Microlunatus soli: one gene and its partner. The protein of the gene in region 1 binds, or shares a complex with, the protein of each later gene. Links are inferred from orthologs where the notes say so. Each region holds a gene or a part of one and is shown on either strand. Other genes may lie near its edges. The genes, in order: uvrB and BLU38_RS31810.

Evidence for each region.
Region 2: the proteins of uvrB (region 1) and BLU38_RS31810 are in contact, whole or in part, in a crystal structure (PDB 7EGT), measured with the Thermus thermophilus proteins. The link is inferred for Microlunatus soli from one-to-one orthologs. Residues at the interface, in WP_096411307.1 of Thermus thermophilus: Glu23, Leu25, Arg26, Asp27, Gly28, Glu29, Arg30, Phe31, Arg55, Glu326, Asp327, Phe328, Glu379, Ser382, Gln383, His398, Gly400, Arg401; in WP_096412145.1 of Thermus thermophilus: His654, Arg656, Phe657, Gln666, Asp668, Glu669, Lys680, Arg681, Leu682, Ser683, Lys685, Tyr686, Ala687.

Annotation. Positions count from the first base shown.
Region 1 is NZ_LT629772.1:854,519-869,315, reverse strand. The notes cover bases 749-3,665. They hold uvrB (excinuclease ABC subunit UvrB), read left to right. Parts: upstream 749-1,111; coding sequence 1,112-3,220; downstream 3,221-3,665. Other genes in these bases: BLU38_RS04060 (TerC family protein), read left to right, coding at 3,507-3,665; BLU38_RS31320 (hypothetical protein), read left to right, coding at 749-1,065. Also shown: more of BLU38_RS31320, read left to right, coding at 1-748; more of BLU38_RS04060, read left to right, coding at 3,666-4,502; BLU38_RS04055 (metalloregulator ArsR/SmtB family transcription factor), read left to right, coding at 4,750-5,625; BLU38_RS04050 (dihydrofolate reductase family protein), read left to right, coding at 5,746-6,345; BLU38_RS04045 (MFS transporter), read left to right, coding at 6,618-7,928; BLU38_RS04040 (GxGYxYP domain-containing protein), read left to right, coding at 8,105-10,213; BLU38_RS04035 (response regulator transcription factor), read right to left, coding at 10,320-10,958; BLU38_RS04030 (sensor histidine kinase), read right to left, coding at 10,946-12,175; BLU38_RS04025 (CPBP family intramembrane glutamic endopeptidase), read left to right, coding at 12,311-13,237; BLU38_RS04020 (NADPH-dependent F420 reductase), read left to right, coding at 13,475-14,122; BLU38_RS04015 (SGNH/GDSL hydrolase family protein), read left to right, coding at 14,288-14,797. UniProt on the Escherichia coli protein: The UvrABC repair system catalyzes the recognition and processing of DNA lesions. A damage recognition complex composed of 2 UvrA and 2 UvrB subunits scans DNA for abnormalities.
Region 2 is NZ_LT629772.1:4,211,559-4,226,778, forward strand. What follows is about bases 6,285-9,624. They hold BLU38_RS31810 (UvrD-helicase domain-containing protein), read left to right. Parts: upstream 6,285-6,595; coding sequence 6,596-9,424; downstream 9,425-9,624. Other genes in these bases: BLU38_RS19300 (phospholipase D-like domain-containing protein), read right to left, coding at 6,285-6,323; BLU38_RS32085 (M23 family metallopeptidase), read right to left, coding at 9,509-9,624. Also shown: BLU38_RS19265 (PspC domain-containing protein), read right to left, coding at 1-34; BLU38_RS19270 (ATP-binding protein), read left to right, coding at 217-1,710; BLU38_RS19275 (response regulator), read left to right, coding at 1,707-2,420; BLU38_RS19280 (GlsB/YeaQ/YmgE family stress response membrane protein), read left to right, coding at 2,601-2,876; BLU38_RS19285 (hypothetical protein), read left to right, coding at 2,947-3,291; BLU38_RS19290 (RrF2 family transcriptional regulator), read left to right, coding at 3,304-3,750; BLU38_RS19295 (sulfite exporter TauE/SafE family protein), read left to right, coding at 4,022-4,918; more of BLU38_RS19300, read right to left, coding at 5,085-6,284; more of BLU38_RS32085, read right to left, coding at 9,625-10,660; BLU38_RS19320 (cobalamin B12-binding domain-containing protein), read left to right, coding at 11,016-11,441; sucC (ADP-forming succinate--CoA ligase subunit beta), read left to right, coding at 11,633-12,799; sucD (succinate--CoA ligase subunit alpha), read left to right, coding at 12,834-13,712; BLU38_RS19335 (aminoglycoside phosphotransferase family protein), read left to right, coding at 13,754-14,683; large conductance mechanosensitive channel protein MscL, read left to right, coding at 14,875-15,220. UniProt on the Escherichia coli protein: A helicase with DNA-dependent ATPase activity. Unwinds DNA duplexes with 3'-5' polarity. Translocates on single-stranded DNA with 3'-5' polarity. Initiates unwinding more efficiently from a nicked substrate than double-stranded DNA.

The DNA of each region.
Region 1 (14,797 bases):
GGCCAGCAAGGACCGCAAGGTCCGGGTCAGCAAGGTCAGCAGGGACAGTACGGTCAGCCGGGCCAGCCGCAGGGCGGTTACGGTCAGCCGGGCCAGCCCGGACCGTACGGTCACCCGGGCCAGCAGCAACAACCCGGCCAGCAGCAACAACCCGGCTATGGTCAGCCCGGCCAGCAGCAGGGCTACGGCCAACCGGGCCAACAGGCCTACGGGCAACAGCAGCCGTACGGGCAGCAGGGCTACGGGCAGCAGGGCTACGGCCAGCAGCCCTACGGGCAGCAGGGATATGGGCAGCAGGGCTACGGTCAACAGCCACCGGGCGGCGGCGGACCGGGCGGTTCGGGCGGCGGCCCACGCAAGCGGAGCACCGGACTGATCCTGGCGATCGTCGGCGGCCTGGTGGTGTTGGTGGTGATCATCGCGCTGATCATCAGCGCGGTGACCGGCAACAGGAGCGCGGGTTCGACGATCGAACCGGGGTCGGGAGTGCCGACCGCCCAGGGACCGCCGGAGCAGGACCCGTCCAGCCAGCCGTCCGAGCAGCCGAGCAGTCCGCCGTCGGAGAAGCCGTCGGACGAGCCGACCGATTCGGGTGGATCCGAAGGTGGTGGCACGTCGCTCCCGATCGGTGGTGGCTGCGAGGTCACCCCGCCGAGCGGGTGGAAGGTTCAGACCAAGAAGTCGTCGCTGGTCTCGATGACCAACAGTGAACTCGTGGCAAAGGCGAGTGCGCAGTGCGTCGACGTCGGTGGCAGCGCCGATCCGGAGCAGGTCCTGGACACCTGGCTGGACCAGCTCGGCGAGGAGGAAAGCGGCGTCAAAAAGGGGTCCGCGTCGTCGATCGACACCGGCACCAGCAAGCTGAAGGCCGCATCGCAGAGCATGCAGTACGTGGATTCCAGCAGCCAGGGGACCACGACGGTCGCCGTTACCTCGGTGGTCGCGGTCCGGGAGGACGGACTGGCCTCGGTGGTGACCACCTGGTACACGTCCCAGACCGACACCGACGCACTGAACACCGACTTCCAGGAGATGGTGACCTCGGTCTGGAAGACCATGCTCTGAGCCGTCGACCGAAGGGCTGTCAGAGGTCGGGCATACAGTCTGTCTCATGCGTCCGATCGAAGAACTGCAGCGCACCGTCCACCCGCTGCAGGTGCAGAGCGAGTTCGCGCCCTCCGGCGACCAGCCGGCGGCGATCGACGACCTGGAGCGCCGGATCAACGGCGGCGAGCAGGACATCGTTCTGCTCGGCGCCACCGGCACCGGGAAGACCGCGACCGTCGCCTGGCTGGCCGAGCGGCTGCAGCGGCCGATGCTGGTGATGCAGCCCAACAAGACACTGGCCGCCCAGTTCGCCAACGAGCTGCGCCAGTTCTTCCCGAAGAATGCGGTGGAGTATTTCGTCTCCTACTACGACTACTACCAACCCGAGGCCTACATCCCGCAGACCGACACCTACATCGAGAAGGACTCCTCGCTGAATGAGGAGGTCGAGCGGCTCCGGCACTCGGCGACCAACTCGCTGCTGACCCGGCGGGACACCGTCGTGGTTGCGACCGTGTCGGCGATCTACGGTCTGGGCAGCGCCGCAGAGTATTTGCGGCTGGCGGTGATGCTCAAGGTCGGGCAGGTGATCGACCGCGACGACCTGCTGCGTCAACTGGTCAACATCCAGTACGCGCGCAACGACCTGTCCGGCGCGCGGGGCACGTTCCGGGTCCGTGGCGACACTCTCGAGGTGTTCCCGAAGTATGAGGAGATGGCGGTCCGGATCGAGTTCTTCGGCGACGAGATCGAGCGGCTGATGGTGATGCATCCGCTGACCGGGGAGATCATCTCCGAGGACGACGAGGCGATCCTGATGCCGGCCAGCCACTACTCGGCCGGCGCGGACACGATGGCCCGGGCGATCGACGGGATCGAGGCCGAGCTGGAGCATCGGCTCGGTGAGCTGGAGAGCCAGAACAAGCTGCTGGAGGCCCAGCGGCTGCGGATGCGTACCACGTACGACATCGAGATGATGCGCCAGATCGGCACCTGTGCGGGGATCGAGAACTATTCGATGCACATGGACGGCCGGTCACCGGGCGAGCCGCCGAACACGTTGCTGGACTACTTCCCCGAGGACTTCGTGCTGGTCATTGACGAATCGCACGTCACCGTGCCGCAGATCGGTGGCATGTTCGAGGGCGACGCCTCCCGTAAGCGAACGCTGGTCGATCACGGCTTCCGGCTGCCGTCGGCGGTGGACAACCGGCCGCTGCGGTTCGAGGAGTTCGTGGAGCGGATCGGCCAGACCGTCTATCTGTCGGCGACCCCGGGGGACTACGAGCTGGCCCGCACCGACGGCGTCGTCGAGCAGATCATCCGGCCGACCGGTCTGGTCGACCCGGAGGTCATCATCAAGCCGACCCAGGGGCAGATCGACGACCTGATCGGCGAGATCCGGACCCGCGCCGACAGGAACGAACGGGTGCTGGTCACCACGTTGACCAAGAAGATGTCGGAGGACCTGACCGACTATCTGCTGGAGAACGGGATCCGCACCCGTTACCTGCACTCCGAGGTCGACACCCTGCGCCGGATCGAGCTGCTCCGCCAGCTGCGGATGGGGGAGTACGACGTGCTGGTCGGGATCAACCTGCTGCGCGAGGGACTCGACCTGCCCGAGGTGTCGCTGGTCGCCATCCTGGACGCCGACAAGGAAGGCTTCCTGCGCAGCGACAAGAGCCTGATCCAGACCATCGGCCGGGCCGCTCGTAACGTGTCCGGTCAGGTCCACATGTATGCCGACAAGATCACCCCGTCGATGGCCGCGGCGATCGACGAGACCAACCGGCGCCGGGACAAGCAGTTGGCCTACAACAAGGAGCACGGGATCGACCCGACTCCGCTGCGGAAGAAGATCGCCGACATCACCGACATGCTGGCCCGCGAGGACGCCGACACCGACGACATGCTGGCCGGGACCTCGATGGGTAAGCGGGCCGGCAAGGACCGCAAGTCGCCGACCCCCAACCTCGGTGCCGATGCCGTCGAGCAGGCCCGCAAGACCGCCGGGATGCCGGCCGGCGATCTGGCCCAGCTGGTCCAGGAGCTCACCGAACAGATGCACACCGCAGCCGCGGATCTGCAGTTCGAGGTGGCCGCCCGATTGCGGGACGAGATGTCGGAGCTGAAGCGGGAGCTGCGGCAGATGGTGGAGGCCAATCGCTGAGCCCGGATGGGCGAATCGGAATCGGTTCCGAACCGAAACGCGAGTCTCGCCACAGCGCCGGGTCAGGATTTCCCCGGGGCGTACCCGGAGTGGGACACTGGACGACGGAGGGGAGTATTCCTTCGCGACGGCATCGTCATCACGGACAGGCCGTCGACCAGTTCTGGTCGGCGGACACAGCACCCGGTGCCGGCGGTCGGTCTGCTGCGATGCTGCAGCAGCTCGGCGGAAGAGACCTCTGAGGTAAGCGCATGTTCGCACTCAGAGCTCTCGAAAGGTCTAACGGGTGGACGTACATCTCTATGCCTGGATCATCACCGTCGGTGTGATGGTCCTCATCCTCGGCTTCGACGTCTTCGTGATCGGTCGCCGGCCGCACGAGCCGTCCATGAAGGAAGCCGGCCTGTTCATCGGCGTCTTCGTCGCGTTGGCGATCTTGTTCGGGCTCGGTGTCTGGTTGGTCTCCGGTGGCCAGTACGCCGGGGAGTTCTTCGCCGGGTGGCTCACCGAGTACAGCTTGTCGGTGGACAACCTGTTCATCTTCGTGATCATCATGACCAAACTGAAGGTGCCCCGGCAGTATCAGCAGTACGCATTGCTGGTCGGCATCCTGCTCGCGCTGCTGTTCCGCGGTGTCTTCATCGCCCTCGGGGCCGGGCTGATCAGTCTGTTCAGCTGGGTCTTCTTCATCTTCGGCGCCTTCCTGATCTACACCGCGATCCGGCTGTACCTGGACTATCGCAAGGGTGAGGACGAGGAGGACGCTCCGGACAACCCGCTGATGCGGTTGGTCAAGCGTCGGATGCCTTCCACCGAAGAGTTCCACGGCACCAAGCTGACGATCCGCGAGGGTGGCAGGCGACTGATCACCCCGATGCTGTTCGTGATCATCGCGCTGGGCAGCACCGACCTGCTGTTCGCCCTGGACTCGATCCCGGCGATCTACGGCCTGACCCAGGAGCCGTACCTGGTCTTCACCGCCAACGTGTTCGCGCTGATGGGGCTGCGGCAGCTGTACTTCCTGATCGGCGGACTGCTCAAGCGGTTGGTCTACCTGTCGGTCGGACTCTCGATCATCCTCGCCTTCATCGGCGTGAAGTTGGTCTTCCACGCGATGCACGAGTACCACCTGGACGAGAAGCTGCACATCCCGTTCTCCCTCGACATCCCGATCTGGTTGTCGCTCACGGTGATCATCGTGACGCTCGCCGTCACCACCGTGGCAAGCCTGATCAAGTCCAAGCGGGACGCCGACTCCACGGCCGCCCAGCCGAGCAACTGACGACCTCCGGGTCCTGAGCTCGTCGAAGGACCGCAACTCGCTGCTCGGCTCGCCGGCGGAGTGGGACGCGGCCCTTCGACAGACTCAGGGACCTCGGCACGCCAGGCTCAGAGGCTCGAATCAGCAGGTCCAGGGCCTCGACTCAGCAGGCACCGGCGGTTCGACCCGACCCGTGACGATGCGGGAGACGGAACCGATCAGAGATATTCCTTGACAAGAATATTCTTCATAGGGAATGATTCTGGTCATGGAGCAGAACTCAGCGCTGGCGGCGCTGGCCGACCCGGCCCGCTGGCGGATCGTGACTGCGCTCGCGGACCGTCCGCAGTCGGTGGGCGTGATCGCCGACGAGGTCGGCTTACGTCAACCGCAGGCGACCAAGCATCTGCAGACCCTCGAGCGCGCCGGCCTGGTGGTCTCGCAGCGGTCCGGCCAGCGCAAGATCTTCGCGCTGGAGGCCGGACCGTTGCGTGATCTGGCCGTGCGACTCGGTCGGCTCGCCGACGGTGCCGACCGACAGAGCACGGTCCGCGCCGACTTCGACAACTACGGTGCGTCGCTGGCCGAGGAGTTGGCGTCCGCGACGGCCCACCGCTGGGCGGACGGCCGCAGCTTCAGCTTCCGGCGTCGGCTGGCGGCGCCGCGCGAGACGGTGTGGGCGGCGGTCACCGAGGCCGATCGGATGGCCCGGTGGTGGGTGCCGGACCACCTGCGGGTCGCGCGCTTGATCTTCGAGGCGGTCCCGGGCGGACGCGTGATCCAGGAGTACGCCGACGCTGCCGATCGGACCGGCGTCGACGGACTGGTCGGCCGCGCCGAGGGCGTGGTCCGGTCCGTCGTCGACGGTGAACGGATCGGCTTCCGGCTGTCGCCGCTGCTGCCGACCGGAGCGGTCGCGTTCACCGCGGACTACACCGTCACCCTGGCCGACCATCGCGACGCTCCGGGCGGAGCGTCGGCGGGAGATCCGTCCCGACCTGAACCCGTCACGACCGAGTTGGACGTCCGCTTCCGGATCGACGACAGCGTCGTCGAATCCGCCGATTTCATCGCCGGCATCGAGCTCGGCTGGAACCAGTCGCTCGACCGTCTCGCAGCACTGATCAACGCCGAGCAGAAATGATCCGGTCGCCGTGTCGTGATCGGCCTCGGTCCGTCCATCCTGATCCGTCGCGGCCGCGTACCACCGACCGATCGAACCACTCAACACATTCCTCAAGTTCCCGCAGAAGGAGTAACTCCCATGTCCACCAACACCACTCGTCGCGTCGTCACCAACATCAGCCTCACCCTGGACGGCCGGTACGCCGGCCCGGGTGGAGCGACGGACATGGCCTGGCTGATGCCGTACGCGATCAGCGACGTCGCCCGTGATCATCTGACCGAGCTGTGGAAGCCGGCCAGCACCGCGCTGCTCGGCCGGGTCAACGCCGAAGGCTTTCTCGGCTTCTGGCCGACCGTTGCCGACGATCCGAATGCCGATGAACGCGACCGCGGCTACGCCCGCTGGCTGGTCGACGCGGACAAGGTGGTGCTCTCCCACACCCTCACCGAGGCGCCGTGGCAGCGGACCAGGATCCTGGATCGGCCGGCGCCGGAGGTCGTGGACGAGCTGCAGGCCGAGGACGGCGGCGACATCGTCGTCTTCGCCAGCGCCAGCGTGATCAAGGCCCTGCTGGCCGCCGACCGGGTGGACCGGCTGGCGTTCATGATCTTCCCCGAGACCGTCGGTGGCGGAGCCCGGCTGTTCGAGGACGGGCTGCCGGCGGGAAAGTGGGCGCTGGTGAGCAATGCGGCCGGCGAGGACGGCACCATCAGCCTGGTCTACGACCGGATCCGCTGACCGGTCCGGACACGCCGCCGGGGCGCAGCGCACCGCGAACTCGGCCCCGACGTTCCCACGACCCAAGGACGATGTGGTAACACGTGGGGCGATCCGTCCGGACTGCCGGGGGCGGACGAGGGCGATATGGCAACACGTGTGGCGGTCCGTCCGCGGTCGGCGAACCCGGCGGGCAGGTCGTCCGGGGGTATCGGCCGTGGATGTTGCCGACCGTCTCGATCGGGCGAACCGGATTGGCCGCCGACAATCCGGGGTGCGATGATCATCCGGAGATGACGAACCTGGGTGATGAGGCGGCCGAGCACGATCTCGGCAGCGGCCTACGGGCCTACGGCCGGCTGTTGCGCTACCGGCCGGCAGCCAGTCCCTTCCTGACCGCGGTGGTGGCCCGGCTGGCGATCGCGATGGCGCCGCTCGGACTGCTGGTGCTGGTCGAGTCCGAACGGAACGCGTACGGCATCGCCGGGGTCGTGACCGGCGCCTTCGCGATCGGTTGTGCGATCGGCACCCCGTTCTGGGGACGGATGATGGACCGGGCCGGTCAGGTCCGGATCCTACTGCCGACCGCATTGTCCTCGGCGGCGCTGCTGGCCGGCGACGCGCTGGCGACCGTAGCCGGCGCGCCGCTGGCGGTGTTGATCATGATGGCCGGCCTGGCCGGGGTCGCGTTCCCGCCGATCAGCCCGGCGATCCGTACGGCCTGGCGGGTGGTCTTCCCCAACCCGGCCTCGCGGCGGGTCGCCTTCGCTCTGGACGCGACCGCTGTCGAGTTGCTCTTCGTGCTCGGCCCTCTGCTGTTGTCGGCCCTGCTGGCCCTGTCCTCGCCGGTGGTGCCGGTGCTGGTTGCGGCCGGTTGCATGGCGGCCGGAGGGGTTGGCTACTGCCGAACGGCGGCCGCTCGCCGTTCCCGACCGGCCCGAAACCAGCCTCAGACCCAGTCTTCGGACACCGGTATCCCCGTCCGGCATCATCGCTCCGCGATCACCGTTCCCGGCGTCGCCGCGGTGCTCGGCGTGATGCTGGCGATGAGCATCGGCTTCGGCCAATTGGACACCTCGCTGGCCGGGACCGCCGGCGAACTGCTCGGCGGCACCGACCGGGTCGGCATCCTGTTCACCGCGATCGCCGGCGGCAGCACCGTCGGCGGGCTGATTTTCGGAGCTCGCAACTGGCGGCTGCCGGAGCGGCAGGCCGTGATGATCACCACCGGCACGTTCTCGGTGCTGCTGGTCGGCATCGCGTTGATGGTCGGCAGCGGCAAGCCGCCGTTGTGGCTGCTGTTGCCCCTGCTCTTCGGCACCGGTCTGACGATCGCGCCGACCTTGATCATGCAGCAGGGCCTGCTGGATCAATTGACTCCGTCCAATCGTCTGAACGAGGCGCAGTCGATGCTGTCCTCGGTGACCCAGGTCGGCGCCGCGGTCGGCACCGCGCTGGCCGGTGTCCTGATCGACAGCAGGGGACTGGGTTGGTCGTTCAGCGGTGCCGCGATCGCGGTCGGCGCCAGCTGCCTGGTGGCGATCGGCTGTCAACGCAGCTGGGCCCGGCTGACAGCCGCCGGCACCGTACCGGCTCGGGTCTGACGACGCCGAGCAGGCTGCACCCACACCCGACCGGCAGACCCCGTCGACAGCGCCGCACGGTGCGTTCATCGCGGGCGTGGAGACGTTTCCATGGAGTGCTGGTTCGTGCTAGCTTCCTCAGCGACAGAGTTGTCGTACGGTCTGGCGTCCCCCGCTCGGACCGAAGGAGGCATGACATGGTCAGCCGTCGGAGATTTCTTGCAACCAATGCCACCGTCCTCGCCGGGATCGCCCTGACTGCCGGGAGCGGCAGCATGATCGCCAGCACCGGGACCGCCGCTGCATCGCCATCGGGTGTGCAGTGGCAGCCAGGCAGGTTGTTGCCCCGCTTCGCCGTTCCGGGCCGGCTGCAGGCGGGCTCGATCGCCGAGTTGCCCGGTGAAGATCAACTTCTGCTGACCACCCTGCAGGGGATCGTCAACAGGACTCGGCCGGAGCTCTACTTCAACTACGACAAGGGTGACGACACCGCCGACCTGACCTGGCTGCAGGACTTCGCCGGCAGCCGCTGGCACGACGATCCGCGGACCTTGATCGACAAGTACGCCGCCCGGGTCGCCGGGGCGATCCTCTACGACCCCGACGTGCCCGACACCATCAACGTCGCGACCACTCTGGCCGGCCTCCGCAACGCTGTGGTCGCCACCGCGGAGCAGGCCGAGACCTACGGGCTGAAGATCGTGGAGGACCTGCGCGGTCGGTTCACCGGTCAGGACAAGGTCGCGATCTACCGCTGGCAGCTGGACAATCTGTGGCCGCACTGCGAGCAGCGGCTGCTGACCGGGCTGCCGCCGACCCGGACCGTCGCCGTTGACGGCGTCACCTGGCGTGAGGTCGCTCGGGAGACCGAGCAGATCCGGGACTCCTCCAACCGGACCACGCTGACCCTCGACGTCAGTGCCGAGCTCGGAGGCGAGGCGGTCTACGTCCGATTCGCCGACGCCTTCGGCAACGACGGGTGGGGTGCCTCGGTGGCCTCGGTCAAGGCCACCGCCGACGGCACGGTGATCGCCGACTTCCTGCCCGACACGACCGAAGAGGAGGAGTTCCTCTTTGCCAGCACGTCGTCGATCGGTGGCGAGCAGAACCGGTTCGCCGACGGCGGCAACTACTGGATCTACCGTTTCCAGCCGCCGGCCGGGACCACCGAGCTGACCGTGACCGTCGACATCTGGAACCAGTACCTGATCACCGCGACCGATACCGCTCCGACCCGGGTCGAGCCGTTCCCGTACTTCCGTGACTACGTGGTGGCGACCAAGGCGATGTTGGTCTGGCTGGATCCCAACGGTGCGCCCGGGGAACTGCTCGCCGAGATCTTCGGCAGCACAGCCAGCACCACGCCGTACCTGGGTTGGTTCTCCAACGACGTGGCCGGCGAGTGGGGTGGAGTCGATCTTGCCGCGACCAAGCGGGTCGAGGTGTTCGCTGCCGACTTCTACGCCAACGGCACCGTGCACGGCGGAGTGCCGGCGAAGATCTCGTCCAAGATCAACACGCCGGCGCCGAGCAAGCCGGCGAACAAGATCTATCTGACGCTGACCTTCGGCGAGGGCGACAACATCCAGTACTGCCAGCGGCATCTGCGGGAGCTGTGGGACAACCCGGACCGCGGCAAGGTGCCGACCAACTGGACGATCAGCCCGGTGCTGGCCGACGCCGGCCCGGCGATCTACCGCTACTTCCAGCAGACCGCGACCGACAACGACCTGTTGATCTGCGGCCCGTCCGGTGCCGGCTACACCTACCCGGTCTCCTGGCCGGACAGCAAGAGCCTGACCGAGTACGCCGACGTGACCGATCGCTATCTGCGCGAAACCGGGCTCGACCTGGTGTACGCCTACAGCAACGGTGACGGTTCGATCCCGTTCACCGACGAGGTGCTGGACATCTACCGCACCCACACCGGTCTGCGGGGGATCATCCAGTCGTCGGGCCGTGGCGGCGTGGTGACCGGCGGCGAGCTGCCGGTGATCAGGAACTTCAGCCCGGCCGGCGACGCAGCCGAGTTCAAGGCCGGGATGGACGAGTACGCCGCCGGCTGGGACGGTTCGGCCCCGTTCTTCATCGCCGGCGGCGTCAACGCCTGGAACTGGACCCCGACCGATGTCGCCGAACTCGGTGCACTGCTGGCCGACGACGACCGCTACCAGGTGGTGCTCGGCGACGTCTTCTTCGATCTATTGCGGCAGACCGACGACCCGAAGCCCGCTCCGGCAGCTGCGGCAACCACCCGCCGCGCGAGCTCGTCCAGCACCGGCGTCGCCGTCCCGCCACACCGCTGATCACCCCCACACGCCGCACCGTTTCGGTACATCCGCACCCTGCACACCCGGTGCGGAGCTACCGAAACGGTGCGGCGGGGTGGAACGGGGGAGCAGCGGTCCCGCCCTAGGCGTTGATGAAGGCCAGGACGGCGAGGACGCGACGGTGGCCGCTGTCGGTGGCCGGCAGGTCGAGTTTTCGGAAGATGTTGCCGGTGTGTTTGGTGACGGCGCGTTCGGTGATCACCAGCTGGCGGGCGATCGCGGGATTGTCCAGCCCCTGCGCCATCAGTTCCAGGACCTCCCGTTCCCGCGGTGTCAGTCCGTCCAGCGGGCTGCTCCGCCGGCCCATCAGCTGGGAGACCACCTCGGGGTCCAGTGCGGTGCCGCCGGTTGCGACCCGTTCCAAGGCATCGAGGAATTCCTCGACCCGGCCGATCCGGTCCTTCAACAGATAGCCGGTGCCTTCTGCGCCGGCGGCCAGCAGCTCGCGGGCGAACGCCTGCTCGACGTATTGGCTGAGCACCAGGATCGGCAGACCGGGCAGCTGTTCGCGGACCTCGATCGCCGCGCGCAGGCCTTCGTCGGAGAAGGACGGCGGCATCCGAACATCCAGGACGGCGATGTCGGGCCGCTGTTCGATCAAGGTCGGCACGATCTCGGGACCACTGGCGGCGTAGCCGACCACCTGGTGGCCGGCGCTCTGCACCAACATCACGATCCCCTCGCGGAGCAGCGCGTTGTCCTCGGCGATCACGATTCGCACGGCAACCTCACCTCGATCGTCGTTCCACGGCCTGCCGGGCTGTCCAGGGCGAAGCGTCCGTCCAGGGCTGCGACCCGACGACGGATCCCGATCAGCCCGGTGCCGCGCGTCTCGTCGGCGCCACCACGGCCATCATCGCCGACCGTGATCAGCAGCAGGCCGTCGGCCTCGGCGATGATCACCGTCGCGGATCGGGCCGCGCCGTGCTTGGTGGTGTTGGTCAGCGCCTCGGCGACGACGAAGTAGGCCGCCGCTTCGACCGGTGCGGGCAATCGCGGCAGGTCGTCGGCGATCCGTACCTCGACCGGGAAGTCCCGGCCGACCGCCAGCGCGCGGATGGCGCCGGCCAGTCCGCGGTCGGTGAGGATCGGCGGATAGATCCCGCGGATGATGCCGCGCAGTTCGCCGAGTACTTCCTCGATGCCGGTCCGCGCATCGGTGATCAACGGACCGGCGGCAGCCGGGTCGCTGTGGAGCGCGCGATCCGCCAGTCCCAACCGGACCGAGATGTTGACCAACTGCGCCTGTACGCCGTCGTGCAGATCGCGTTCGATCCGCCGCAGCTCGGCGCCGTGCGATTCCAGGGCCGCCGTCCGCGTCTCGGTGACCCGCTGCAGCTCGCCGGTGAGCGCCGCTTGCGAGGTCGGCCGCAGCAACGAACGGCCGATGCCGATCCACCAGCGCGTCACCGGTGGCACCACGAACAGCACCAGTGCGGCATAGCAGATCGCTTGCAGGAATGGCAGCGTGAGCGCCTGCGGCCAATTCCGGATCAAGATCAACATCGCGGTGAACGTGCCGGGCGGATACGCCTGCCAGATGATCGGCAGCACCAGGCTGACCAGGACCGCCGGCCAGAGCGCGACCGCGAGGACCGTGGTGATCGTCCAACCGAGACCGTGTGTCAGCAGCCAGATCAGGTCGCGCCAGGTCGCCGGGTCGGAGAACACCGTCCGGACGGCTGCAGCGTGGCTCCGGGATGTCGATGGTGGGGGGATCGGTCGATACGGCCGGAGCACCGGCCGGCCCGACGTCGAGAGCCGGCTCCGTTCCCGGTCCGCCAATGCTCGCACCGGTCGCATCGCATCGGGAACGAACGGCAGCAACACCAGCAGCAGCGGCAGCAGGGCGAGCGCGAAGAGCGCCGGCAGCGCGGTGGCCAGGCCGGCCAGCAGGCTGCCGGTCGCCGCGGCTGCACGGGTGATCCAGGACTTCATGATGGGTCCATCCTGCCCGGTGCCCGGCACACCGACGAGGGGGCCGGCTGCCCTGTCGATGGTGGACCGTGCGACACCATCGGATGGTGTTCGGCCCGACTGTGCCGACCAAGATCACTTCGTAGCGTCGTCTCCATGACAACACAGCTGCCGGATCGAATTCCGGACCTGACCACCGAGTCCGCACCCGTGCCGAGGGCGGGCGACCTCCGCGCCCTGATCAGCCGTCGGCCGGTGATCAGCTTCTTCGTGCTGGCCTTCGGGCTCAGCTGGCTGGCCTGGATCCCGTACGTCCTGTCCCGCAGTGGACTGGGCATCTGGGACTTCGACTTCCCGACCGTGCTCGGGACAACGCAACTGCTCGGCATGCTGCCCGGCGCCTACCTCGGCCCGATCGTCTCGGCGTTCCTGGTCACCGCCATCAGCTCCGGCCGTGCGGGACTGGCGGAATGGCTCGGCCGGTTCCGTCGCTGGCGGGTCGATTGGCGCGCCTATCTGGCGGTGATCGCCGGCGTCCCGCTGTCCTTGACGGTGATCGGGTTGTTGCTGTCCGGCGGTCGTGATGTCCAGTTGCCCGCCGTGTCGGTGCTGCTGGTCTACCTGCCGATGCTCGCACTGCAGATGGTCACCACCGGGCTCGCCGAGGAGCCGGGTTGGCGGGACTTCGCACTGCCGAAGCTGCAGCCTCGCTTCGGGTCGCTCGGCGGCAGCCTGATCCTCGGGCCGCTGTGGGGTTGCTGGCATCTGCCGTTGTTCCTCACCAGCTGGGGGAACTGGCCGAATGTGCGGATCGTCGACGTGATCGAGTTCGTCGGCACCGCGATGGCGATCTGCATCGTGATGACCTGGGTCTTCAACCGCACCAACCAGAGCCTGCCGCTGCAGATGATCTTGCACAGCTCGATCAACACCTATGCGTCGGTGGTCTGGTCCGGCGTCTTCCCGACCATGGATCACGCGGCGATCACCCACGGTATCGGCATCACGGCCGGTATCGCGGCACTGATCCTGGTGGTCGTCACCCGCGGTCGGCTCGGCTGGAGCGGTCCCGCCTTCGGCTAGTGTCCTGCACCCGAAATGCGGTGCGTAAGTCGGTCGTCTGGAGTAGTGAGCTGCAAGGCGGCGGAGGTGCGCTTACCGGGTGGATGTCAGCCGACGCCAACGCAGCAGATTGCTGCTCCAGGCGCTCGAATTGTGTAGCGGATTTCGGGTGCAGGACACGAGGAGTCGCGGCGTCCGGCCGTAACGGGCTGAGAGGCCGAGGGAATAGTCGATCGCGTCGATCGTGTTGGACCTGGCATGGCAACGATCGGAATCATCGGTTCAGGAAACATCGGCAGCGTGGTGGCTCGGGCGGCGATCGGCATCGGCGACGATGTCGTGATCGCCAACTCGCGGGGGCCGGAGAGTCTGCGGGACCTGGTCTCCGAGCTCGGGCCGCGAGCGACGGCGGGAACCGTCGCCGAGGCCGCTGCGGCAGCTGATCTGGTGTTGGTCGCGATCCCGCTGAAGGCGATCGGCGCGCTCGATCCAGCCGACTTCGACGGCAAGATCGTGATCGACGCCGACAACTACTATCCGCAGCGGGACGGCAGGATCGCCGAGCTGGACGACGAATCGACGACCACCAGCGAGTTGTTGCAGCGTCAGTTGCCCGGAGCGCGGGTGGTCAAGGCGTTCAATCACATCCGGGCGGCGGAGATCATCTCGGCGGCATCAGCGCGGGGGACCGCCGACCGGCGGGCGTTGATCGTCGCCGGCGACGATCAGTCGGCCAAGGATCGGGTGGCGGCGTTCATCGATGCGATCGGCTTCGACGTGCTGGACCTCGGACCACTGGCCGAAGGATGGCGGATCCAGCGAGACACCCCGGCCTACGTCGCGCCGCTCGATCTCGCGGGACTCCGGGACGGCATCGCCAAGGCACAGCGCTATCGCGACATGTGATCGACCTCGCCGGCGGCGTGCCGTCCGTCTGCTGGAAATCATCGAGTGCCTCTGATCATCGCAAGGGCGTGATCATGGAATGCTGCTGGTGGTGGACGAGCCTGTGCCGGTAGGGTCGATGCGGCCACGGCAGGTGGTCGCCGACCTCACGAGCTCAGGAGCTTCATGATCAAGCCCGACAGCGTTGTCGTCTGCTACGGCGACAGCATCACCGACGCCGGCCGATTCGGCGACCCGGACGCCCTCGGCACCGGCTATGTCCGTCGGCTGGCCGACCGGCTGTCCGAGCAGACGGTGATCAACTCCGGTGTCGGCGGCAACCGTGCCGTCGATCTGCAGGCCAGGCTGGCCGACGACGTGCTGGCACACCGGCCGGATCTGGTGTCGATCATGATCGGGATCAACGACACCTGGCGGCGCTTCGACCGCGACGATCCGACGTCGGCAGAAGACTTCGAACGCAGCTATCGCGACATCGCCACGCGGATCACCGACACCGGGGCCGGGTTGGTCCTGCTGGAACCCTTCGTACTGCCGGTCACCGAGGAGCAGGCAACGGCGTGGCGGGAGGATCTGGCGCCCCGGATCGAGACCGTCCATCGGCTGGCGACCGAGTTCGGTGCACCGGTGGTCGCGTTGGACGCCGAGCTGAACAAGCTGGCCGCGGCGAGCAGT
Region 2 (15,220 bases), 3.4 Mb from region 1 along the record:
TGACGCTGCGGCGGACCGTCCAGATCGAACTCATGGCACCATCCTCGTCGCCCACCCGCCAGCACACCATCAGGGACGACCCCCACCCAACGCTGGAACCGCGGTGAAACCGCCCGGTTCGGCTGCTCGGGAGGCCTCCGGATCGGCCGTTCAGGGGAGATCTGCGGGTTAGCCCTACTGCCACCGCGCCCGGAACGTGCAACCCTTGATACCAACATGACATCTCTGGGCGCCCACCGAACACCCGACACCGTACGGTCCGGGTCGGATCCGTTGCGCCCCGCCGACGCCACCGACAGTGCGACCGGCAGCTCGGCCGACGGTCCGGACAAACCGGAAACGCCGGCCGCCCCGGAGGCCGACAGCCCGACGACCGCCGACCGAGCGGGCGCGGACGAGGCGAACAGCGCCGGCCCGACGGTCCGGGACAAGGTGCTGCAGACCGCCAGCCGGAAACAGGCCGAGCAGGAGGCCAAGGAACAGCGGCCGCGGGCCACCCGGGTCTCGGAGGGTGCGCTGCTGGGCGGTGTCTGTACCGGACTGGCCCGGCATCTCGGCTGGCCGGTGATGGTGCTCCGGGTGGGGTTCGTCGCCCTTGCGCTGACCCAGTTCGTCGGTGTCATCGCCTACGGCGCGCTGTGGCTGCTGATGCCGCCGGAGACAGCGGCCAAGGCGCCGGGGCTGGAGGCCGCCAGCCGGCAGGGCATGCGGGTGCAGATCAGCAAGCGGCGGCGTGCCGACTGGGGCGCCCTGCTCGCGTTGATCGTGCTCGGCGCCGGCCTGATCTGGATCGTGCAGATCTCCGGTCTGGGCATCAAACAACAGGTGTTCTGGCCGGTCGCATTCGCCTGCGCCGGCGCCGCACTGGTCTGGCGGCAGGCGGACACGGCCCGGCAGCGGGAGTGGAAGACCGAGGCCGGCGGCCGGGTCTGGCTCGCCCCGCTGATCGCCCGCGGCGGCTGGCCGGCGGTGATCCGGGTGGTGATCGGCCTGACCCTGGTCGGCGCCGCCTTCGGCATCGTGGTCGCCCAGCAGAACCAGTTGCAGCAACTTCCCGAAGTGCTGGCGATGACCGTGTTGGCGCTGGCCGGGTTGGCGATCGTCGCCGCACCGTGGCTGCACCGTTCCCGGACCGCGCTGAACGAGGCCCGCGCTGCCAAGGTGCGGGCCGACGCCCGGGCCGACATGGCCGCCCACCTGCACGACTCGGTGCTGCAGACGCTGGCGCTGATCCAGCGACAGTCCGACGATCCCAAGGAAGTGCAGCGGCTGGCCCGCCGCCAGGAACGTGAACTGCGGACCTGGCTCTACGGCGAGGAGGTCACCGACACCACGCTGAAGGCGGCATTGGCCACCGCGGCGGCCGAGGTCGAGGACGAACGCGGCATCCCGGTCGAATTGATCACCGTCGGCGACTGCGAGCTGACCGAACCGATGCAGGCGATGATCCGGGCCGCCCGGGAGGCAATCGTGAACGCCGCCAAACACTCCGGCGCGGACAAGATCGACGTGTTCGCCGAGGCGACCGAGGACCTGGTGGAGATCTTCGTCCGGGACCGCGGCAGCGGTTTCGACGCCGAGACCATCGACGAGGACCGGATGGGGGTCCGCGGCAGCATCATCGGCCGGATGACCCGCCACGGGGGAACGGCCAGGATCCGTAGTGCTCCTGGCGAAGGAACCGAAGTACGACTGGAGATGCAGCGATGAGTGATCAGCAACAGCCGGACGGTCTCGGGACGCCCAGTGCGGAGCCGGGGCCCGAACCGGTTCCGCCGCAGGGCCCGCGGACCGTGGTGATCGTCGACGATCACGCGATGTTCCGCAGCGGTGTCCGGGCCGAGATCGGCACCCGGTGCCGGGTGCTGGGGGAGGCCGAGGACGTCGACACCGCGGTCCGGGTGATCTCCGAGACCAAGCCGGAGGTGGTGTTGCTGGACGTTCATCTGCCGGGCGGCGGCGGCACCGAGGTGTTGCGCCGGGTGCATGAGCAGGACCCGGATCAGAAGTTCCTCGCGCTGTCGGTGTCCGACGCCGCCGAGGACGTGATCGGGGTGATCCGCGGCGGTGCCCGCGGTTATGTCACCAAGTCGATCAGCGGTTCGGAACTGATCGACGCCATTCGGCGGGTCGCCGAAGGTGACGCCGTCTTTTCGCCGCGGTTGGCCGGCTTCGTCCTCGATGCATTTTCCGGCGCGATCGACATCGCCAGCGTCGACGAGGACCTGGACCGGCTGTCGCCCAGAGAGCGGGAGGTGATGCGCCTGATTGCGCGTGGGTACGCCTACAAGGAAGTCGCCAAGGAACTGTTCATCTCGATCAAAACCGTCGAGACCCACGTGAGCAGCGTCTTACGTAAGTTGCAGCTTTCGAATCGGCATCAATTGACCCGTTGGGCCACCGATCGGCGATTGGTCTGACCTGACGGCGATTACAGTTCAATTGTGGGAACCACAGCTGACAAGGGGCGTCTGTCCCGCAAGCGTTCGGCAGTTCTGCAAGAGTTCGGCAGTTCCGTAAGAGTGAGGAAGTTTCGCAAGTAGGTTCAACCGCGACGGCTATTCCGCCGCCGCGTGTCGTCCGTACGAAAGGAACGAGGCATGGGCGCGATTATCGGCACCATCATCTTCGGGGCGGTCATCGGAGTGCTGGCACGAATCGTCTTACCCGGAAAGCAGGCGTACGGCTGGATCGTGACAGTCGTTCTCGGCATCGGCGGCGCACTGATCGGCTATTGGCTCTCCAGCGTGCTCGGCGTCCGGGATACTCCCGGTATCGACTGGATTCGTTGGATCATCAGCGTTGCGGCGGCAGCCGTTCTGAGTTTCGCATTCACCGCGATCACCAAGCGCGGCAAGGCGACGGATCGCGCCTGACCGACCCACCAACCTGCTGTCGACGGCCGCATCGGATGACTCCGATGCGGCCGTCGCTACGATGAGCGCCATGGAGGTCGCCCAACACATCGTCCTGCTGCTCCATCTGATCGGATTCGCTTCCCTGTTCGGCGGCTTCCTGGTGCAGATGAAGCAGGTCGAGCCGGAGGTCAATGCGGCAATGCTGCACGGCTCGTACACGATGCTGGTGACGGGCGTCGCACTGGTGGTGTTCGCCGAGGTCGGACCGGACCCGGTCAACCACGTCAAGATCGGCATCAAACTGGTGCTGGCGTTGATCATCACGGTGCTGGTGGTGCTGAACCGGCGATTCACCACGATTCCGCGGGGGTTGTGGGGGCTTCTGGGGCTGCTGACCGTCACCAACGCCGCACTCGCGGTGCTCTGGCAGTAACCTACTTCCCTGATGAGACTTTCAGCGCGCGTGGACTACGCCCTCCGGGCCGCCGCCGAGCTGGCAGCGGCCGGTGGTCCCCGGACGTTGGACCAGCTCGCCGCCGCCCAGGAGATCCCGGCCAAGTATCTGGAGAGCATCCTCGGCGAGATGCGTCGCGGGGGGATCCTGCGCAGCCAGCGTGGACCGGATGGAGGCTACCGACTCAGCCGACCGGCCGAGGAGATCAGCATCGCCGACATCATCCGGGTGCTCGACGGCGAACTGGCCAACGTCCGCGGCAGCCGGCCGGAGCATCTGGAGTACACCGGTGCGGCAGTTCCGCTGCAGCAGGTCTGGATCGCCCTGCGCGCCAGCGAACGCTCGATCCTGGAGCAGGTCACGCTGGCCAATATCGCCGCCGGCAGCATGCCGACCGCGGTCGCCCGGCTGATCGAGTCGCCCGCCGCCTGGTCCTGAGTGCCCGGATCGGAAGGCCCGATCTGATGGCCCGATCTGAGTAACCCGACCGGGGCGCCCTGAACCTGACTGTCCGCGGCTGAGCGGGCTACGACACGGCGCCCTTCTCACGATGTGACCACACCGGTCCGGTCTCCGCTATAGTCTCCCGTAAATCCTACGGAGTCGGTAGGAATACCTCGTACGGCAGGAATACTTCCCAAGCGGAACATCCGCTGCCGTACGGGCCGCACCGGACAGACACGAAACACAGAAGGATCGGGGCCAGCTCATGCGCAAACTCATCGTCGTCGCGATTGTCGGGTTGCTCGCACAGCTCGTCGACGGCGCGCTCGGGATGGGGTACGGCGTCACGTCCAGCACGCTGCTGGTCGCGATCGCCTCACTCACCCCCGCAGCGGCGTCGGCATCGGTGCACCTGTCGGAGATGGGCACCAACATCGCCTCGGGGATCTCGCACTGGAGGCTGAAGAACGTCGACTGGCGGGTGGTCGCCAGGATCGCGATCCCAGGTGCGATCGGCTCGTTCCTCGGCGCCACGGTGCTGTCCAAGCTGTCCACCGAGGCCGCCGAGCCGGTGATGTGCGGCATCCTGCTGGCGCTCGGCATCTACATCTTCATCCGATTCCTGATCGGCATCAAGCCGCGGCTGAAGGGCAATCCCGGCCTGAAGCTGTTGGCGCCGCTCGGTCTGTTCGCCGGATTCGTCGACGCCACTGGTGGCGGTGGCTGGGGTCCGGTCGCCACCCCGACGCTGCTGACCGACGGGCGGATGGCGCCGCGCAAGGTGATCGGCTCGATCGACACCGCCGAGTTCGTGGTGAGTGCGGCGGCCAGCCTCGGCTTCATCCTGGCGCTGGGCTCCCAGGGCATCCACTGGGGTCTGGCCGTGGCGCTGTTGATCGGCGGCGTGATCGCGGCACCGATCGCGGCCTACCTGGTCCGGATCGCACCGGCCCACCTGCTCGGCATCGCGGTCGCCGGCATCATCCTGCTGACCAATTCCCGGACCCTGCTGAAGGCCGTCGACGTCCCGGCCGGCCCGCGCTGGGCGGTCTACATCGCGCTGTTCCTGATCACCCTGGCCGGCCTGGCCTTCGTGATCATCCGCCGCCGCCGCGAAGGTGCAACCGAGGCCGCCACCGAGCAAGAGTCCGTCTCCGCCTGAGCCGAACCTCGATAGATCAAGGTTGCGCACGTTTCCCGCGCCGAAATAGGTGCATAACCTCGTCGGATCCTGGGCGCGCGGGGTCCCAGGTGGCGTCCCCTGCTGCAGACGCGACCGGCCACCCGTACGCGACCGACTCGGGCGTCCAAGGGGGTCGTCCCCCTTGCTACAACAAGGTGCGGAACGGGGTCAGCACGCTCTCGGAGAATTTCACCATCGCCGGCCGGCTGTGCCACTCGTCGAGGGTCAGCTCGCGACTGTTCGAGCTGTCCATCGCGAAGATCTCCTCCAGCTGGGCGGCAACCGGTGCGGAGAACACCTCGATGTTGATCTCGTAGTTGCCCTGCAGGGACAGCCGATCGATGTTGGCGGTGCCGATCGTCGACCATTGACCGTCGATGCAGGCGGTCTTGGCGTGCACCATGGCGCCCTGGTAGAGGAAGAGCCGTACGCCGCCGCGCAGCAGTTGACTGTAGAAGCCGCGGGACAACCAGTCGGCGACGATGTGGTTGGACTCGGCGGGGACGATGATCCGGACGTCGACACCGCGTTCGGCGGCCTGCAGCAGGGCGCGCACCATGTCGTCGTCGGGGATCAGATAGGCGTGGGTCAGGTAGATGTGATGGCTGGCCCGATCGATCGCTTCCAGATACATGCCGCGGATCGGGAAGACGAGGTTCTTCGGCACGTTGCGGTAGAGCCGGATGTTCGGCTGCCAGACCAGGCCGCCGGTGTCGGGCAGCTGCGGCAGCCGACGCCGGGGGAACAGGTTCCAGTAGTCGATGAACGCGTTCTGCATGTCCCAGACGATGTCGCCGGTCAGTCGGGCGTGCGTGTCGCGCCAGTTGGTCGCGTAGGTGCTGCCGATGTTGTAGCCGCCGACGAAGGCGACGTCGTCGTCGACCACCAGCAGCTTGCGATGGTCCCGGCCGGCCTGCCGGGCGACGCTCAGGCCCATGCTGAACAGCCGATGCGGTTTGATCTTGAGATTGGGATGCTTGGGGAAGTGGAAGAAGGTCCGGGGCACCACCAGGTTGGCGAATTCGTCGTAGACGATGTAGACCCGGACGCCGCGTTCGGCGGCATCCAGCAGGGCCTGTTTGAACTCCAGCCCGACCGGGTCGGCCTTCCAGATGAAGGTCTCGAAGAAGATCTGCCGGGTGGCTTGCCGGATCGCGCCGAGCATGTCGGCGAACAGGTCCTCGCCGTAGGTGTAGACGGTGACCTCGGAGCCGCCGGCGGTCACCGAACGTGGTGGCACGCGGGGGAAGACCGCCGGTCGCCGAACCTTCTTGCGCCGATAGTCGACGACGGCCAGCGCCGCGAGAGTGACGCCCTGGACCGCGGCCACCGCGAGGACCGTCCGTCGGACGATCTTTCGCACCGGTACCCTCCGCAGCCACATGCTGCTCAGCCTAGTGGCGTTGCTCAACTTCGAGCCGCTGCGGGTGAACGCGGAACGTCGCTGCGGCGCGGCCCCGGGGCGGCCACCCGTACCCGGGGAGGGTCGGCGCTCACCAGTAGGCTTGTCAGGTCATGACGAGCACAGATCCTTCCGAGACATCGGCCGCCCCCGACGCCTCGGACCAGGTGGACGGGGCCGGCGCGCTGTTCCCCGATCCTCCGGCCGCGAAGCGGTCGCCAGGAGGGAAGCGGAAGAAGGGCCGCAAGAAGGATCTGCTGGCCGGGCTCAATCCTCAGCAGCGACAGGCGGTCACCCACGAGGGTGGCCCGGTGCTGGTGGTGGCTGGCGCCGGATCGGGTAAGACCCGGGTGCTGACCCGGCGGATCGCCTACCTGGTCAGCGAACGCAACGTGCACCCCGGCTCGATCCTGGCGATCACCTTCACCAACAAGGCTGCCGCCGAGATGCGCGACCGGGTCACCGAGCTGGTCGGCAACCGGGCGAAGCTGATGTGGGTCTCCACCTTCCACTCCGCGTGTGTCAGGATCCTGCGCGCCGAGGTCGGCCGGTTCGGTCTGTCCCGCACCTTTTCGATCTACGACGACACCGACGCCAAGCGGTTGATGACCCTGGTCTGTCGGGATCTTTCCCTTGACCAGAAGCGATTCCCGCCGCGGGCGGTGCTCAACTGGGTGTCCAACTGCAAGAACGAACTGGTCGACACCGAGTCGGCCGGATCGAAGGTGAGCACCGAGATCGAGCAGGGTTATCTCGAGGCCTACAAGGAATATCAGTCCCGGCTGACCGCGGCCAACGCGTTGGACTTCGACGATCTGATCATGACCTCGGTGCACCTGATGCAGGCCTTCCCCGAGGTCCGCGAACAGTATCGCCGTCGCTTCCGGCATGTCCTGGTCGACGAGTACCAGGACACCAACATCGCCCAGTACGCGTTGATCCAGCAGCTTTGCGGCGAGGTCGACGACGGCCCCGCGGCGGTCGAGGACGGGCCCCAGGCGTCGCCGTCGGAGCTGATGGTGGTGGGTGACTCCGACCAGTCGATCTATGCCTTCCGGGGTGCAACGATCCGCAACATCCTGGACTTCGAAACCGACTTCCCGGGCGCGGAAACGATCTTGTTGGAGCAGAACTACCGCTCCACCCAGAACATCCTCGATGCCGCCAACGCGGTGATCACCAACAACGAGGGGCGCAAGGACAAGCGGCTCTGGTCCGATGCCGGCACCGGGGAACAATTGGTCGGCTACGTCGCTGACTCCGAACACGACGAGGCCCAGTTCGTCGCCGGCGAGATCGATGCGCTGGTCGACGCCGGGTCGGTCAAGTACGGCGATGTCGCGGTGTTCTATCGGACCAACGCCCAGTCCCGAGCCTTCGAAGAGGTGTTCATCCGGGTCGGGCTGCCGTACAAGGTGGTCGGCGGCGTCCGGTTCTACGAACGCCGCGAGATCCGGGACGCCATCGGCTACCTCCGTGCGATCGCCAACCGCACTGACGACGTGTCGCTGCGGCGGATCCTGAATGTGCCCAAGCGGGGGATCGGTGACCGTGCTGAGGCGGCGGTCGAGGCCTACGCCGCCGAGCATCGGATCAGCTTCGCCGACGCGTTGCGCAAGGCCGACGAGATCGAGGGTCTGGCCACCCGGTCGGCCAAGCAGATCGCCGGCTTCACTGCGTTCATGGACAAGTGCGAGGGACTGGTCGCCGACGGTGCACCGGCCGACGAGGTGCTGACCACCGTGCTGCAGGACTCGGGCTATCTGACCGAGTTGCACGAGTCCAGTGATCCGCAGGACGAGACCCGCCTGGAGAACCTGGTCGAGCTGGTCGCGGTCGCCCGCGAGTTCGTCGCCGCCGGCGGCGCCACCACGATCGGCAGCGACGGCTCCGGCGGTGGGCTGTCCTCGCTCAGTACCGAGCCGATCCTGACCGCCGACCCGCAACCGGTGACAGAGCCCGAGCAGGACGGGGCAGATGCATCGAAGAAGAGCGCCGGGTCCGGGAAGAAGAGCGCAGGATCCCGGAAGAAGGGCGCTGAGCTTGTCGAAGGGTCGCGAGTCGATCCGGCACCTCCCGACAGCCTCTTCGCCGAAGGCTTGTTCGAGTTGGATGAGGTCGTCTCTGCTGATCCAGAAGGCAGTGCTGATCCAGAAGGCAGTGCCGATCGAGAAGGCAGTGCCGATCGAGAAGGCAATGCTGATCAACGGGTCAGCGATGATCAACTGCCCAGTCCTTCGACAAGCTCAGGGCCCATGGCTGCTGAGGACTCGGGTGCCCTGGCGGCAACGAGTTCCGGATCGGCGACGACCACCGTGACCTACACCATTCCGGACCAGATCGAGATCGGCCCGGACGCCGACGAACTGGTCGGCGCCGAGTTCGAGCTGGGTGCGGGCGCACCGGAGCCGGACGTGACCCTGGGTGCGTTCCTGGAGCGGGTGGCGCTGGTCGCCGATGCCGACCAGATCCCCGACGGTCCGGCGGAGGAGAGTTCCGGGATGGTCACCATGATGACCCTGCACACCGCCAAGGGTCTGGAGTTCGACACCGTCTTCCTCGGCGGACTGGAGGACGGCATCTTTCCGCACCAGCGGGCGCTGGGGGAGCGTAAGGAGCTGGAGGAGGAACGTCGGCTGGCCTACGTCGGTCTGACCCGGGCCCGCAAGCGGCTCTATCTGAGCCGGGCGATCGTCCGTTCGGCCTGGGGAGCACCGCAGCACAATCCACCCAGCCGGTTCCTCGCCGAGATCCCGGTCGACCTCATCGACTGGCGCCGCACCGAAGGTGCGATGACCAGTTGGCGGTCGACCTCGGCGACCTATGACCGGTCCGAGCGAGAGCGCAAGAAGGAGGAGGCGACCGCTCGCTGGCGCAACACCGTCGGCTTCGGCAGCAGCCTGCCCCAGCGCAAGGAGGTGCCGACGCTGAAGGCGGGTGACCGGGTACTGCACTCGGTGTTCGGGATGGGCAGTGTGGTGGCGGTCTCCGGCGACGGCGACGCCGCCAAGGCCGACGTCGACTTCGGATCGGCGGGCACCAAGCGGCTGTCGCTGCGGCACGCGCCGATCGAAAAGCTCTGAGCCGACGGCCGGCAGAACGAATTCAGCCGCACCGAACGGATTCGATGCGGCTGAACCGAGGTCACGCGTACGGGACCGGCGAGGTCAAGAGACCTTCACGCCGTGCGGGCTGAAGTAGTTCGAGATCGGGTCCTTGGCGCTGTACACGTCGCCCGGGGTGATGCCCTTGGGGTAGAACTCGACGTGGGTGTGCGGACCGAAGGCGCGGCCGGTCATCCCGACGTGTCCGATCACCTGGCCGGCCGAGACATGCTGGCCGTTGCTGACCGAAACCGAGGACATGTGGGCCATCAGCATCTGGTCGCCGTTGGCGAACTTGACCACTACGTAGTTGCCGGCCCAACCACTCGCCGAGCCCATGCCGGCGTTGGTGATGGTGCCGTCGCCCGGTGCGTGGATCGGGGTCCCGATCGGCGCGGAGAAGTCGACGCCGGTGTGGTAGCGCGACCAGGATCCGTACTGGCCGAAGGTCGCGGCGATGCTGTACGCGCCCTTGGCGACCGGTGTGGTGGCGCTGCCGCTGCTGGAGGTGCTTGCTGCGCTGGTGTCGCTGTCGTCACTGGCCGCGGAGTCGGTCGAGGACGAGGTATCGGTCGATGCGCTGCCTGTCGAGTCATCGGTGCTGGCGGCGCCGCCGGTGGTGCCGGTCGCGGCACCCTGGCCACCGGATTGGGACTGAGCGGCTCGGGCAGCGGCGGCGGCCTTCTCGGCCTCCTCCATCTTGCGGTCGCGCTCTTCCTTGCTCAGCTTGCCGGACAGTTCCTGGGCTTTCAGGGCGTCGGCCTGCAGCTCCTTGGCGCGCTCCTGGGCGGCCTTGGTCGCCGCGTCGTCGCCGGCGCTGGTGTCGGTGACCTTGGCGTTCTTCTGGGCGTCGCGGCGGGCCGTCATGTCGACCGTGCCGTCCATCGGCTCGCCGGTGCCGTGATGCACCTGCTGTTCCTCCGAGCCGAGATCCTGGCGCTGGGTGGAGCGGCTGGTGGTGTCGCTGTCCCGGGACCCGATCGCGTTGCCCGCGATCGCCTTGCTGGCCACCGATACGCCCGGCGCAGAACCGCCCGACTCATTGGCGGATCCGGTGACGGCAACCGCGCCGGCGCCGGCCAGCCCCAGCCCGGCGATCGCCATGGCGGCGATCCCGTGCCGGAGCCAGCCACGCTTGTCCTTGCTGACCTCGCGGGCAGCACGGCGGGCACGCTTGGACTGGGTGGTCCCGAAGGCCTTGGCGCTGGTCTTCACGCTTTTCAGCGGACCGAAGCGCTGAGGCAGTTGCGATGGCACGCGGGACGTTCTCCTTGCTCGACGACAGATCCCAATCGCACCTCGACGAGGTGCCCAGGCCGACCTTGTCGCCGACCATCGACTGGATGCCGGACACTCTCGATCGACCCCCGAGTGGTCGGCACTTCACGACCATAACGGATGAATAACGGCAGAACAAACCTCGGGTCGCCATCTGTGGACGATCCGGCGGCTTGCCGGCATCTCCTTGCGCACTCGTCAGCGCAGCCTGCGCCGACCTTGAGGGAATAGCCCCGATTCTAGGTCGTTTCGCGACCCTGCGGAGTGAATCGGCCGGGAGTAATGTCGCGGCATGGATACTGCGTCGAGCGCCGGTCGGCAGTTGCGGATCGTGGTCGCCAAGCCAGGTCTGGACGGCCATGACCGGGGCGCCAAGGTGATTGCCCGGGCGCTCCGCGACGCCGGCATGGAAGTCATCTACACCGGCCTGCATCAGACTCCGGAACAGATCGTCAGTACGGCCGTCGCCGAGGACGCCGACGGGATCGGCTTGTCGGTGCTGTCCGGGGCACACATGACGTTGTTCGCCCGGGTCGCCGAACTGCTGGCCGAGAACGACGCCGCCGACATCGTGGTGTTCGGTGGCGGCATCATCCCCGAGGAGGACCGGGCGGCGCTGGCCGAGCTCGGCATCACCGGCATCTTCACCCCTGGCGCATCGATGGCCGAGGTGGTCGACTGGGTCCGGGCCAACATCACCCCGTCCGCCGTCGTGTGACGCCCCACCCCCTCCCGTCCCGCGCACCTTTGCCGTACCCGCGCGGGCTCGAACCTGCGCGGAGACACAAAAGGCGCGCGGGAACGCGGGTGGGCGGTCGGGGTCGGCCGCGCGGCGTGCCGGTCAGCCGTTAGGCTCGGCCTCGTCTGCTACCGCGGACGAGTCACGACGGAAGTGAAAGGTAGGGCGCGGTGGATCTGTACGAGTACCAAGCGCGGGACCTGTTCGAGGCACACGGAGTACCGGTTCTGCGGGGGATCACCGCGACCACGCCGGACGAGGCGAAGTCCGCCGCTGCCGAGCTGGCCACCCCGGTGGTCGTGGTCAAGGCCCAGGTGAAGACCGGCGGCCGCGGCAAGGCCGGTGGCGTCAAGATCGCCAAGAGTCCGGACGAGGCGGCGGCCAAGGCCGAGGAGATCCTCGGCCTCGACATCAAGGGCCACGTCGTCAAGACCCTGATGATCGCCGAGGGCGCCGACATCGCCGAGGAGTACTACTTCTCGGTGCTGCTGGACCGGGCCAACCGCCGCTACCTCGCGATGTGCTCCAAAGAGGGCGGCGTGGAGATCGAGCAACTGGCCGTCGAGCGGCCCGAGGCGCTGGCCCGGGTCGAGGTCGACCCGCTGGTCGGCATCGACGAGGCCAAGGCGAAGGAGATCGTCGATCAGGCCGGCTTCGACGCCGAGACCGGCGCCAAGATCGCCCCGGTGTTGATCAAGCTCTACGGGGTCTACACCGCCGAGGACGCGACCCTGGTCGAGGTCAACCCGCTGGTGAAGACCGGCGCCGGCGACATCATCGCGTTGGACGGCAAGGTCACCATCGACGAGAACGCCGACTTCCGGCATCCCGATCATGCTGCGCTGGTCGACAATGCCGCCACCGATCCGCTCGAGGTCAAGGCCAAGGAGAAGGGCCTCAACTACGTCAAGCTGGACGGCGAGGTCGGCATCATCGGCAACGGCGCCGGCCTGGTGATGAGCACGCTGGACGTGGTCGCCTACGCCGGCGAACAGCACGGGGTGAAGCCGGCCAACTTCCTCGACATCGGCGGCGGCGCGAACGCCCAGGTGATGGCCGACGGTCTGGACGTGATCCTGGGTGACGAGCAGGTCCGTACGGTGTTCGTCAACGTTTTCGGCGGCATCACCGCCTGCGACGAGGTCGCCAACGGCATCAAGGGCGCGCTGGAGATCCTCGGCGACAACGCCACCAAGCCGCTGGTGGTCCGGCTCGACGGCAACAACGTCGACAAGGGCCGCGCGATCCTGAACGAACTGAACCACCCGCTGGTCACCCAGGTCGACACGATGGACGGAGCCGCGGCCGAGGCCGCCGAGCTCGCGGCCGCCAAGTGACGCGCTGACAGCAGAGAAAGAGGAAACACACAACATGTCGATCTTTTTGAACGCTGACAGCAAGATCATCGTCCAGGGCATGACCGGGGGGATGGGCTCCAAGCACACCAAGCTGATGCTCCAGGCCGGCTCGAACATCGTCGGCGGCGTGAACGCCCGCAAGGCGGGCACCACCGTCGACTTCGACGGCAAGGAGCTCCCGGTCTTCGGCACGGTCGCCGAGGCGATGAAGGAGACCGGCGCCGACGTGTCGGTCGCGTTCGTCCCGCCGGCCTTCTCCAAGGACGCCGCGATCGAGGCCATCGACGCCGAGATCGGACTGCTGGTGATCATCACCGAGGGCATCCCGGTGAAGGACTCCGCCGAGCTCTACAACTACTCGATCGGCAAGAAGACCCGGATCATCGGTCCGAACTGCCCGGGCATCATCACCCCGGAGGAGTCACTGGCCGGGATCACCCCGCACACCATCGCCGGCAAGGGGCCGATCGGTCTGGTGAGCAAGTCCGGCACGCTGACCTACCAGATGATGTACGAGCTGCGTGATCTCGGCTTCACCACCGCCATCGGGATCGGCGGCGACCCGGTGATCGGTACCACCCACATCGACGCCCTCGAGGCGTTCGAGGCCGATCCGGACACCAAGGCGATCGTGATGATCGGCGAGATCGGCGGCGACGCCGAGGAGCGGGCCGCCGACTACATCAAGGCCAACGTCACCAAGCCGGTCGTCGGCTACGTCGCCGGCTTCACCGCACCGGAGGGCAAGACGATGGGTCACGCCGGCGCGATCGTGTCCGGTTCCTCCGGCACCGCCGAGGCCAAGAAGGCTGCGCTCGAGGCCGCCGGAGTCAAGGTCGGCAAGACGCCGAGCGAGACCGCGGACCTGATGCGCAAGATCATCAACGGCTGATCGCGGACCACCGACCGATCAGCGCACGATCGACAACGGCCGTGCTGGCGATCCCGGAGATCGTCCGGGCCCGTGCGGTCAGTCAGGGCGCCGAGTCCTGGCTGGCCGGGCTGGACGATCAGGTCCGCCGACTCGCTGCCCGCTGGGGCCTGCAGCTCGGTGACGTCCTGGACGGCGGCACGGCCGCGCTCGTCGTCGAGGTGACGATGGCCGACCGGACGCCGGCGGCGTTGAAGATCTCGGTTCCCGACCTCGGCTTCGATGATCAACTTCGGTTGCTGGAGTCGGCCGACGGCCGGGGCTACGTCCGGGTCCTGCGCTCCGATCCCGGCCACGGTGCCGCGCTGTTGGAACGACTCGGCCAACCGCTCGCCCCACTGATCGAGGACTCGGCGAACGGTCCCTCTCCCGAAGTGCAGCTCTGCGTCCTCGGCCGGCTGCTGCCGGTGGCCTGGGAGTTGCCCCGGACGCCGTACCAGGATCAGGACTGGAACAAGGCCGAGCAACTGGCGCGCATGATCGGCGAACTCTGGCCGAAGTTGGGCCGACCCTGCTCCGCGGCCGTCATCGACCGGGCGTTGGACTACGCGGCCAAGCGAGCTGCGGTGCCGCGGGACCGCTGGGTGGTCGTCCACGGTGACCCGCATCCGGGCAATGTGCTGCGGGTGCTGGCCGAGCGGCCCGGCGCCGTCGGCGGCTACGTCTTCATCGACCCCGACGGATTCCTCGCCGATCCCGCCTACGACGTCGGCGTCACGCTGCGGGACTGGTCGTCGCAGCTGCTGACCGGCGACCCGATCGCGCTGCAGCAGCACTACTGCCGGCTGGCAGCCAACGGCACCGGCATCGACCGGCAGGCGATCTGGGAGTGGGCCTATCTGGAACGGGTCAGCAGCGGGCTGTTCGTGACCTCGTTCGGCGAACCGGACCGCGGCCGCCGGTTCCTGGACACCGCCGAACTCCTCCTCTGAAACCCCGACCCCGCTGACCCGTCAGTTTCTCCCCGACACTCCGGGCATGTCGGGGAGAAACTGACGGGTCGGCGGAACGGGCGGACCTGCAGCAACGCGTCAGAAATCGCCAAGATCGGCCGTCGTCGGGAATGATGCTCCCCGAATCGCGCGCCTGCGCACCGGTGCGGCGGATACGAGGAGGGGATGAGATGCGGAAGCTGTGGATCGAGTTCAAGGCGTTCGCGCTGGGTGGCAACATGCTCGACCTGGCGCTCGGTTTCATCATGGGTACGGCGTTCGCCGCCGTCGTCCAGAGCCTGGCCAAGAATCTGCTGATGCAGTTGGTGGCCGCGATCTTCGGCAAGCCGGACTTCAGCCGCTTCTCGCTGACCTTGAACGGCGCCGAGATCCGCTACGGCGCCTTCCTCACCGATTTCCTGAACTTCCTGATGATGGCTGCCGTGCTGTTCGTCATGGTCAAGCTGATGAAGAAGATCGGGCTGGGCAACTTCCGGGCGCAGGGTCAGATGGAATGCCCGTTCTGCAAGGAGTTCG